DNA from 3 places in the Macrococcus epidermidis genome. Region 2 is predicted to be linked to each of the others. Evidence: predicted binding sites of a transcription regulator. Region 2 holds the regulator's gene; each other region holds the start of a gene.
What was found. Region 2 encodes Rex, which represses fermentation and respiration genes when NADH is low (regulators of the CRP and FNR family bind a similar motif). Its sites were predicted from a motif close to TTGTGAAATATTTCACAA; they were not measured.

Region 1 (3,292 bases), 610 kb from region 2:
TCCATGATTCTTAACTATCAGAAAGACATGGAAGTTGTTGCAACTGCTGCTGATGGATTAGAAGCATTTCAAGTTGTAGCAACACATAAACCGGATGTGTTAATTATGGATTTAAGCATGCCACCAGGAGAATCTGGATTAATTGCAACCGGCAAAATTAAAGATGCATTTCCTGATACTAAAATATTGATTCTTACGATGTATGATGATGATGAGTATTTATTTCATGTATTAAAGAATGGCGCCAATGGCTATATATTAAAAAATGCACCGGATGAAGAACTGATTCAGGCAGTAAAGACAGTTTATGCTGGAGATACTTATATTGATCCGAAGATGGCAACCTCACTTGTTCATGAGCTCATTCATCATGATAGTGAATACTCGGCAAAAAATGATCACTTAAAAATACTATCTAAAAGAGAGTTAGAGATTTTACCACTCATCGCTAAAGGCTATGGTAATAAAGAGATTGCAGAGATGCTCTTTGTTTCTGTTAAGACAGTCGAAGCACATAAAGCAAGAATAATGGATAAGTTGAACTTAAAATCAAAGCCTGAGCTAGTAGAATATGCTTTAAAGAAAAAATTATTAGATTTTTAGGACGTGGAGATATGCAACAATTCCAGACAAAGATGAAAGCATTACGCATATTAGAAAATGAGCATATGCTCATTAGAAGTTTAATGCATGAATGGTTTAGTGAAATGCAAATTGTTAAAACATGTGCACCGCTCGCACGTTTTGAACATGTAAACAACATACGTAAACTGATGACAGCGTTTATTCCCATATTGATTAAGCATCAGGAAAAGGAATCCCGCTTCTTCTTTCCTATCCTAGGTTCTTACATCGGAACAGATCAAGGTCCCATTATTACGATAGAAGCAGAACACGATGAGATGATGCAGTATTTTGATCACTTCTTAGAGGTGACAAAGGTGATGAATTACGAAGTGGATGATATCCCTTTAATCATGCAGGATTTAAATGAAGGCTATGAAATCTGTATGGTACATATGTATAAAGAAGAAAATGTACTGTTTCCGATGGCAGAAAAAGTATTCAAGATTAAAGATGAAGATTTGCTGCTGGAAGTAGTGAATACAAAGATAATATAACTTTGAAACGCAGAATAATAATTATTCTGCGTTTTACTTTTTGTACTGTACAACATATAGGGAAACTTTCCTCATCATAGGGGAAATCCCCAATTATATACGTACTTAAAAAGCCTTAAAATAAGTTTGTATAAATAATCACAAACTTATAAAAAAGGGTGAAACGTATGAACAAAGCATCAGGTAAAGTGCAGTTAACGCTTCAAACGTTCAGTTTATTAGCTGGATTTATGGCTTGGACAATTATTGCACCGTTATTACCATTTATGTCTCAGGACTTCTCAATTCCTGAAAGTCAGAAAGCAATCATTTTAGCAATTCCAGTTATTTTAGGTTCTGTATTACGTATTCCATTAGGATATTATGCAAACTTAATCGGTGCACGAAAGGTATTTTTAGGAGCATTTATATTCCTGCTCATTCCTGTATTTTTACTTAGTATGGCGCAATCGACTACAATGTTGATGATTGCCGGTCTTTTTCTAGGGGTTGGGGGCGCAATCTTCTCTGTAGGTGTTACAAGTGTGCCAAAATATTTCCCTAAAGAAAAGCATGGTCTTGCTAACGGTATTTACGGTATGGGTAACATCGGTACGGCAGTATCAGCATTTGCTGCGCCACCTTTAGCGAACGCGATTGGCTGGAGTAACACAGTAAAATCATATTTAATCGTTATGGCTTTATTTGCTTTACTGAACTTCTTATTCGGTGATAAAGATGAACCGAAAGTTAAACAACCATTGATGGATCAGATTAAAGGTGTATTGCCAGAGTATAAATTATACTTATTAAGTTTCTGGTACTTTATCACTTTTGGCTCTTTCGTAGCATTCGGATTATTCTTACCGAACTTTTTAGTTAATAATTTTGGTTTAGATAAAGTTGATGCTGGTATTCGAACAGGTACGTTTATCGCAATAGCAACGTTGCTACGCCCTGTAGGAGGTGTGCTTGGTGATAAGCTACGTGCAATGGATGTATTAAAGGTTGTATTTGTCGGATTAATCATTGGGGCAGCAATGCTTTCTATTAATCATCAAATCTTCTTCTTCACTGCAGGATGTTTAATCATCTCTGCTTGTGCTGGTCTAGGTAATGGTCTGATTTTTAAATTAGCTCCAACTTACTACTCTAAACAGGCTGGTATTGTAAACGGTATTGTATCGATGATGGGTGGTTTAGGTGGTTTCTTCCCGCCGTTAGTCATTGCTTTTTGTGCGGCAAGCTTTGGTACGAATAAACCGGCTTTCGCTTTCCTTGCAGTGTTTGGTATAATTGCCTTAATAACAATGTTCTGGATGGATAAAAAAGAAGGTAGAAAGTAACGGAATTGAGGGGTAGTCATGACAAGGTACGGTAGACAAATAAAGTTTTACGGGATTGGTGAAAGTGGTCAATCATTCATCGAAAATGCTACAGTTGGTATTGTTGGGTGCGGCGCATTAGGCACACACTTAGCAGAATCTATTGCTAGAAGTGGCGTAAAAAAAATTGTTATCGTCGATCGTGACTATGTCGAAGTTTCAAATTTGCAACGACAATCACTTTTTAAAGAATCAGATGCTGAACTGAGCACGCCTAAAGTTGTGGCATGTGAACGAGAATTAAAAGCTATACGCAGTGATTTAGAAATTGAAACTTATATAGCACATTGTGATGCGTCGCTTCTTGAAGCGGCGTTTTTGCAATGTGATTGTATATTAGATGCGACGGATAACTTTGAAACGCGATTGGTTATCAATGATTTTAGTTATAAATATAATATACCGTGGATTTATGGTGCATGTGTAGAATCTACATATGTTGCCTGTCCATTTATTCCTGGTGTAACACCATGCTTTAACTGTGTAATGGGTATACTTCCTGTAATGAATAGAACATGTGATACTGTAGGAATTATAGAGCCTGCTGTGAATCTTGCGACAAGCTATCAAATGATGTATTGTATGAAAATTTTAAGTAAAACACCATTTGATGCTAAACTCATATTCGGAGATGTATGGCAGATGGATCATACAGCTTTGAAGTTCTCTAAAATGTTCAATGAAAAATGTATAACATGTGGTGACGATAAGACGTTTCCTAATCTATTGTTTAAGCAAACGGAAACGATGCTTTGCGGGCGAGATACAGTACAATTTATGACGTTAAAGTTCAATGAAGAGGAACTT
Region 2 (3,292 bases):
ATCGAGGTGGTTAGTCGGCTCATCAAGAATTAACACATTGTTTTCTTCAAGACTAAGTTTAGCAAGTTGTAATCTCGCTTTTTCTCCACCTGATAAGTCATTGATAATCTTTTTAACATCATCCTGAACGAATAGAAAGCGTCCCAGTACAGTACGAATATCTTTTTCAGGCATCGTTGGATAGTACTGCCATAATTCTTCTAGTACAGTATTATTTGAAGAAAATTCTGCTTGCTTTTGATCGTAATATCCGATTGAAAGATTAGCACCATACTTAATGTCACCGTGTAGTGCAGTTAACTGTTTGGCGATGGTTTTAATAAGCGTTGTTTTACCGATACCGTTTGGCCCAATAAATGCGACAGCATCCTGTTTTTTTATATCTAAGTTTAAATGTTCAGCAAGTGGCGTATCATAGCCGATAGCAAGGTCATCGATACGTAATACGTCATTTCCTGTTTCTTTCTGAATATTAAATCTTAAATTCATAGAATGATCGTCTTGTTTCGGAATATCAATCTTTGTCATCTTCTCAAGTACTTTACGACGTGATTTCGCCATACCACTCGTTGACGCACGTGTAATATTTTTTTGGACAAAGGTTTCCAAACGTTTAATCTCGGCCTGTTGTCGCTCATACTGTGCCTGCATCTTTTCGTAAAATTGATTACGTTGTTCAATGAATTTTGAATAGTTACCTATATATTTCTGAACTTGTCCTAATGCAACATCGTATACTGTATTAACAACTTTATCTAAAAAGTAACGGTCGTGTGAAATAATTACGATGGCACCATCATACGTCGTTAAATAATTTTCGAGCCAGGCAGTTGTATCCATGTCGAGATGGTTAGTAGGCTCATCGAGAAGTAGTAAGTCAGGATTATGAAGTAGCATTTCAGCAAGAGCAAGACGTGTCTTTTGTCCACCTGAAAATGTATCGATTTTCTGGTCAAAGTCTTCAGGTTTGAAGTTGAGACCTGTGAGCACTGTCTTTATTTTTGTTTCATAAAGATAGCCATCCTGAGCTTCAAATTGTTGCTGTAATTTCTCATAACTCGTTAATTTTTCCTGATATGCATCCGTGTGTGCATTATGACTTTCTTCGCTTAAATACAAAGCGATTTTGTCTAATTCCTGCTGCATTTTTTCCAGATGAAGGAACGGCTTTTTCATCGCTTCGTAGACGGTTCCTTCTGCATTCAAAGTCATTTGCTGAGTAAGATAGCCTAGTCTGATATTTTTAGCCATTGAAAGATTACCAGTATCGTAATCTTCAGTACCAGCTAGAATCTTCATTAAAGTGGTTTTACCAGCACCATTTCTTCCGACAATAGCGATACGGTCGTTAGATTTAACTTCGAATTTCACATTCGAAAATATATTTTCACCTGAGTAGGATTTAGTTAAATTGCTTGCTTGTAATAATATCAAGTTATTTCACCTCACTTTCATTGTACATGAAGGACGATGAGGTGGGAATGTTTTAATCAGTTTTGTGAAATTTCACATAGTCAATTAATATGTTAAGTGTTATAATCAAAAGTGATGTGAAATCTATCACAAATTTACTTGAAACAGGTGAGTAGGATGTCAAAGGACGAAATAAAGATTCCTAAAGCCACACTAAAGAGACTTCCTTTATATTATCGTTTTGTGAATACGTTATATAATTCAAATGTGGAAAGAGTCAGTAGTAAGGAGCTAAGTGAAGGCTTACAAATTGATTCGGCAACAATACGAAGAGATTTTTCTTATTTTGGTGAGCTAGGAAAAAAAGGATATGGCTACAACGTTAACTTTTTATTAAACTTTTTTAAGACAACTTTGCAGCAGGACATGATTACAAAAGTTGCAATTATCGGAGTAGGGAATCTGGGAACTGCACTTGTTAATTATAATTTCTCGATCAATGATCGCATGAAGATTACAGCAGCCTTTGATACAAGCTCAACTTCTATCGGAAAGACGATTGGGAAGATTACTGTCGAAGATATGAAGGATTTCGAAAAAATTGTTGAAGAGACAGGCATTCAAGTTGTAATATTAACAGTACCAGGTGCGGTTGCACAAGACGTGGCAAATAGAGTGACAAAAGCACAAATAAAAGGTATATTAAACTTTACACCAGAACGTTTAACAGTACCAAATGGGGTGCACGTGCATCACATCGATTTAGGTGTTGAATTACAGTCGCTAATATTCTTTATGAAAAATCATTAGGGGGTAAAATAGATGTTATTTGTAAATACAGTTGGTATGATATCACCTGCAATTGCTATTTTCTTAGGGATTATCGCGTTAATTATTTTCGGACCTAAGAAATTACCAGAATTCGGTCGTGCGATGGGTACATCTTTAAAAGAATTTAAAGATGCAACAGATGGTATTATGAAAGATCATGACAAAGATAATAAAGACGTAAAATAATTTAGAAATTCAAAACGGCGACAGTGTTTGCCGTTTTTTTATGAGGAGGTCCATTCCTTTGATGAATAAAGATGATTTAACCGTTGTTGAGCATTTGGATGAATTGCGTAAACGCATTATGGTCGTGCTCTATTGTTTAGTAGCTGGGACGGCAGTAGGATTTTACTTTGGTAAACCTGTTACTAAATTCTTAACAAAAGATGATGTTCCTAAAGGTATTGAGTTGCATTATTTTAAAGTTAGTGATCCGTTAACGATTTATATTACAGTGATTATGATTATTGCATTGATCATTATATCTCCAGTCATTTTATATCAGTTATGGGCATTTATCTCTCCGGGATTACATCCAAAAGAACGCCGTGCAACATTATCATACATTCCAATCAGTTTAATTTTATTTCTAGCAGGACTTAGTTTTAGTTATTTTTATGTATTTCCTTATTTGATTCAGTTCACGATTGGACTTGCGAGTGAGATGGGTGTTAATCAGATGATCGGTGTTAGGGAGTATTTCAATGAAATGCTGAGATTTACGATTCCATTCGGATTCTTGTTCCAGTTACCGATACTGTTGTTGTTTTTAACAAGACTTGGTATTGTAACACCGATGTTCTTAAAGAAAAATCGAAAATACGCGTATTTTGCTTTATTTGTGATTACTGCATTAATTTCACCGCCGGATTTAATTTCATATTTGATGTTCTCATTTCCAATGTTGTTATTATACGAAGTGAGCATACAAATCAGTAAGATTGGATATCGTCAATTTTTAAAAGGTGAACAACGTTTAATTGAAGAAGAACTAATGGACTAACCACTCTGGAGAGTGGTTAGTTTTTTGATGTTTAGTGGAAAAAAC
Region 3 (3,292 bases), 720 kb from region 2:
GCTGCCATTCCGATGAATGGTAATACGAAACGTGCATCATTCCAAGGTAATGTTTTAATCCATCCAAATAATCCTTTAGCACCAACTTTTCTTCCATACGCTTCAAATGTTGCAAATAAACTAAATGCAGTCATTAATGAAGGAATAACGACCATGAATGTTAATACAACTTGTACATATTTCCATGTTACATCAATACCAGGCTCAGTTAACTGATGGTGAATACCAACTGGAATTGAGAAGAATAAGAATAACATAAAACTCATACGTGCTAAGTTATCACTAAATGCTTTAGCACCGATAATTTTTGGAACGACTGCATACCAAGACATATATGCTGGTAATAACCAGAAATAAACTAAAGCATGTCCAAAGTACCAGAATAGCGTACGGCTAAGTGAAACATCGATACGTTCAACTATACCTAATGACCAAGGAATCATTTGTAATAAAACTGTTGCTGCAACACCGATAGAACATACGATCCACATTACATTATTGATTGTTGCCATATAAGCTAATAAAGGAGATTTTAATCCTTTATGTTCTTTTCTCCATTGTGCATAGCGCATGATTTGTCCAGCTGCAGAAATCCAAGAACCAACAACGACTAATGCCATACCAACATAGAAGATTACATGTGCTTTCAGAGGAGCATAGAATGTATATAAGACTGTAGCTTTATTAAGTAATACCATCGTTGCTGCCATTGCAGTACCGATTAACATTACCCAGAATCCTAACCAAACTAATTTTCTTTGTAATGGTGAAAGTTTACCGCAAGTACGGATTACTGCAGCTGTCTGGAATCCCATAATAAAGAATGTTGTTAATACTAAAGCTAAAATAATACCATGAACAGTTAAGATTTGATAATAACCGATTCCTGCAGGTAATTTTAATTGACCAGAACGCACTAATGTTTGTAGTAGACCTGCTAATCCACCGATGATTAAACACACAATTGCTACATACATATGCGCCATAATTAATTTACCATCTTTACGGTCCATTTCTACACGTTCTGCCATTTCTTCGGCATGATGGTTTCTATAAGTAGAGCGATCGTCAAATACGCCGCTATCTAATTTGAATGCGTTCATTTCTTATCTACCACCTTAATGTTTGACTTCATGTCTGCATGACCAGTACCACAGTATTCGTTACACAATAATAGGTATTCACCTTTTTTATCAAATGTTTTTACGAATGTTGAGATGTGTCCTGGCTCTATCATCATGTTAACGTTTGTTTGAGCAATTTCGAAGCCGTGAACAACATCGCGACTTGTTGCGATAATTTTTACTTTCGCACCTTTTGGAATTTCAACTTCACCTGGATTGTAGTTAAATGCAGAAACTACAAATACTAATTCGTAATCCCAATCTTTACCTTCAACTTTATGTAATCCTGGTTTGCTGAATACTTCATGTTTATCAATTAATTCTGGATCGACAAATTCTCGTCCACTGGCGATTGGCTCATGACCGCTATGTATTGCAGAAACAAAAATAATACCTAAGAATAAAACAAGTGATCCCATACCTAATCCCAGCCAAATTTTCTCTAACTTATGCAAAATATTCCCCTCCTATACGCGTTCTAAAAATAATATAAAAATTGCAAACCATGTTACGATAAACACTGCGCCTAAAAATAATACTGACGCCATTGTGCCTCTTAAATCTAAATCGTGATGAACTTCTTCATTAACCTGAATCGGATCATGTGATTGATTTAAATTTTTATCCTCTGCCATAATGAACACCCTTTCTTAATAGCTTTTCTTTCTTTATAATAATAGAGTACAAAGTTTATTAATGTGATAAATATCACACTTTTTTTATTTTCGTTAAAAATTTCACAAATAAATATATATAAATGAGGTATGTTATGAAACATCATGAACAAATCAAGCAATTATATCAATTAAAAAAAGAAGTAGAGAAGTCAAACAATGTGATTTTGGTGGAACAAATCAATGAAATTATTAAAAAAGTGCATCAGGATCAAGTTGTTATCAGCTTTATTGGTCACTTTTCTTCAGGGAAATCATCTTTAATAAATCATATATTCAATGAGAATATTTTACCGAGTTCACCAGTTCCTACTACAAGTAATACGGCTCAAATTATTATCAGTGACACTGAAAATGTACGCATCAATCTTGATAATCATACATATAGTGATTTAAATCAATATGAAGATATAAAAAGAGTAAATACACTTAACCATAAAATAGAATCAGTTGAAATCAAAAAATCGTCTCATCTATTTGATAATGGTACCGTCATTCAGGATACTCCAGGCATTGATGCAACATTTAAAAATCATGAAGCAAGTACAATGAAATTTTTACTTATTAGTGACGTGGTTTTTTATACGGTTGAGTATAATCATGTAAATTCAGAAAAAAACTTTGATCAAATTAGAGCATTAAATCAATTAAACGTCCCAGTCGTGTTGATAATCAATCAGATTGATAAACATCATGAAGAAGAAATATCATTTGAGGATTTTAAAACTGCTATAAATGATAATATTGAACGTTGGCATCTTAAGATTGAGCATATTTTATATACATCAATTTATGACAGTGTTAATAATGAAATTGATAATGTGATTCCATTAATGGAGCACTTTGCACACAATGCAGAAACAAACAAAGCGTATTATTTTGAACGCATGATAGCTTATATTGAATCGACACAAATACATTATCTGAATAAAATTAAAACAAATTTACTGGCTACAATAAACGTTGAAGAAGACGAAGTAGATATGGCATATCAAAAAGCAAGTGCAAATGTAGCGATGAACGCTGAACAAGCTATATTAGCAGATGCAAATAACGCACAGTTATTGTTAAATGGTGTGAAAGATATTATAAAAAATGCTTATTTAATGCCTTATGAAATGCGCGAGAAAAATCGTGAGATGCTCGAAACATTTGCAGATAACTATAAAGTACCAGGACTTTTTGGTAAAAAAGCAAAAGTACTAGCGATTCAGGATGAAAAAGTGGCAACAGTTGTTACATCACTGAATGCGTTAATTGAGAAACAAATTACATTTCAGCTTAAAGAATATTATGGTCAATTCTCAAAATACTTAAGTAATCCAAATATAATTAATGAACTTGTTTTTAATATTTCACAAGATGATGTTAAGCAGTTAATTAAGCAACAAACATCTATCACAAATGATTATGTTTTAATTTATTCAGATGAATTAAAATTATTCATTGAACGTATGATCGTTAATCAGCAAAAGAATTGGCATGAGCTGTTCA

Region 1: the regulator Rex is predicted to act here: its motif matches at 1,248-1,265, upstream of KFV12_RS01400 (nitrate/nitrite transporter).
Region 3: the regulator Rex is predicted to act here: its motif matches at 1,850-1,867, upstream of KFV12_RS07420 (cytochrome c oxidase subunit 2A).

Annotation. Positions count from the first base shown of each region.
Region 1 covers NZ_CP073819.1:261,556-264,847, forward strand. The annotation lists gene nreC (nitrate respiration regulation response regulator NreC) at 1-603, shown strand, start outside; gene KFV12_RS01395 (hemerythrin domain-containing protein) at 615-1,121, shown strand; gene KFV12_RS01400 (nitrate/nitrite transporter) at 1,289-2,446, shown strand; gene KFV12_RS01405 (ThiF family adenylyltransferase) at 2,465-3,292, shown strand, end outside.
Region 2 covers NZ_CP073819.1:2,134,570-2,137,861, reverse strand. The annotation lists gene KFV12_RS11430 (ABC-F family ATP-binding cassette domain-containing protein) at 1-1,434, opposite strand, end outside; gene KFV12_RS11425 (redox-sensing transcriptional repressor Rex) at 1,591-2,223, shown strand; gene tatA (twin-arginine translocase TatA/TatE family subunit) at 2,236-2,430, shown strand; gene tatC (twin-arginine translocase subunit TatC) at 2,492-3,247, shown strand.
Region 3 covers NZ_CP073819.1:1,413,137-1,416,428, reverse strand. The annotation lists gene KFV12_RS07430 (b(o/a)3-type cytochrome-c oxidase subunit 1) at 1-1,031, opposite strand, end outside; gene KFV12_RS07425 (cupredoxin domain-containing protein) at 1,100-1,579, opposite strand; gene KFV12_RS07420 (cytochrome c oxidase subunit 2A) at 1,592-1,759, opposite strand; gene KFV12_RS07415 (dynamin family protein) at 1,894-3,292, shown strand, end outside.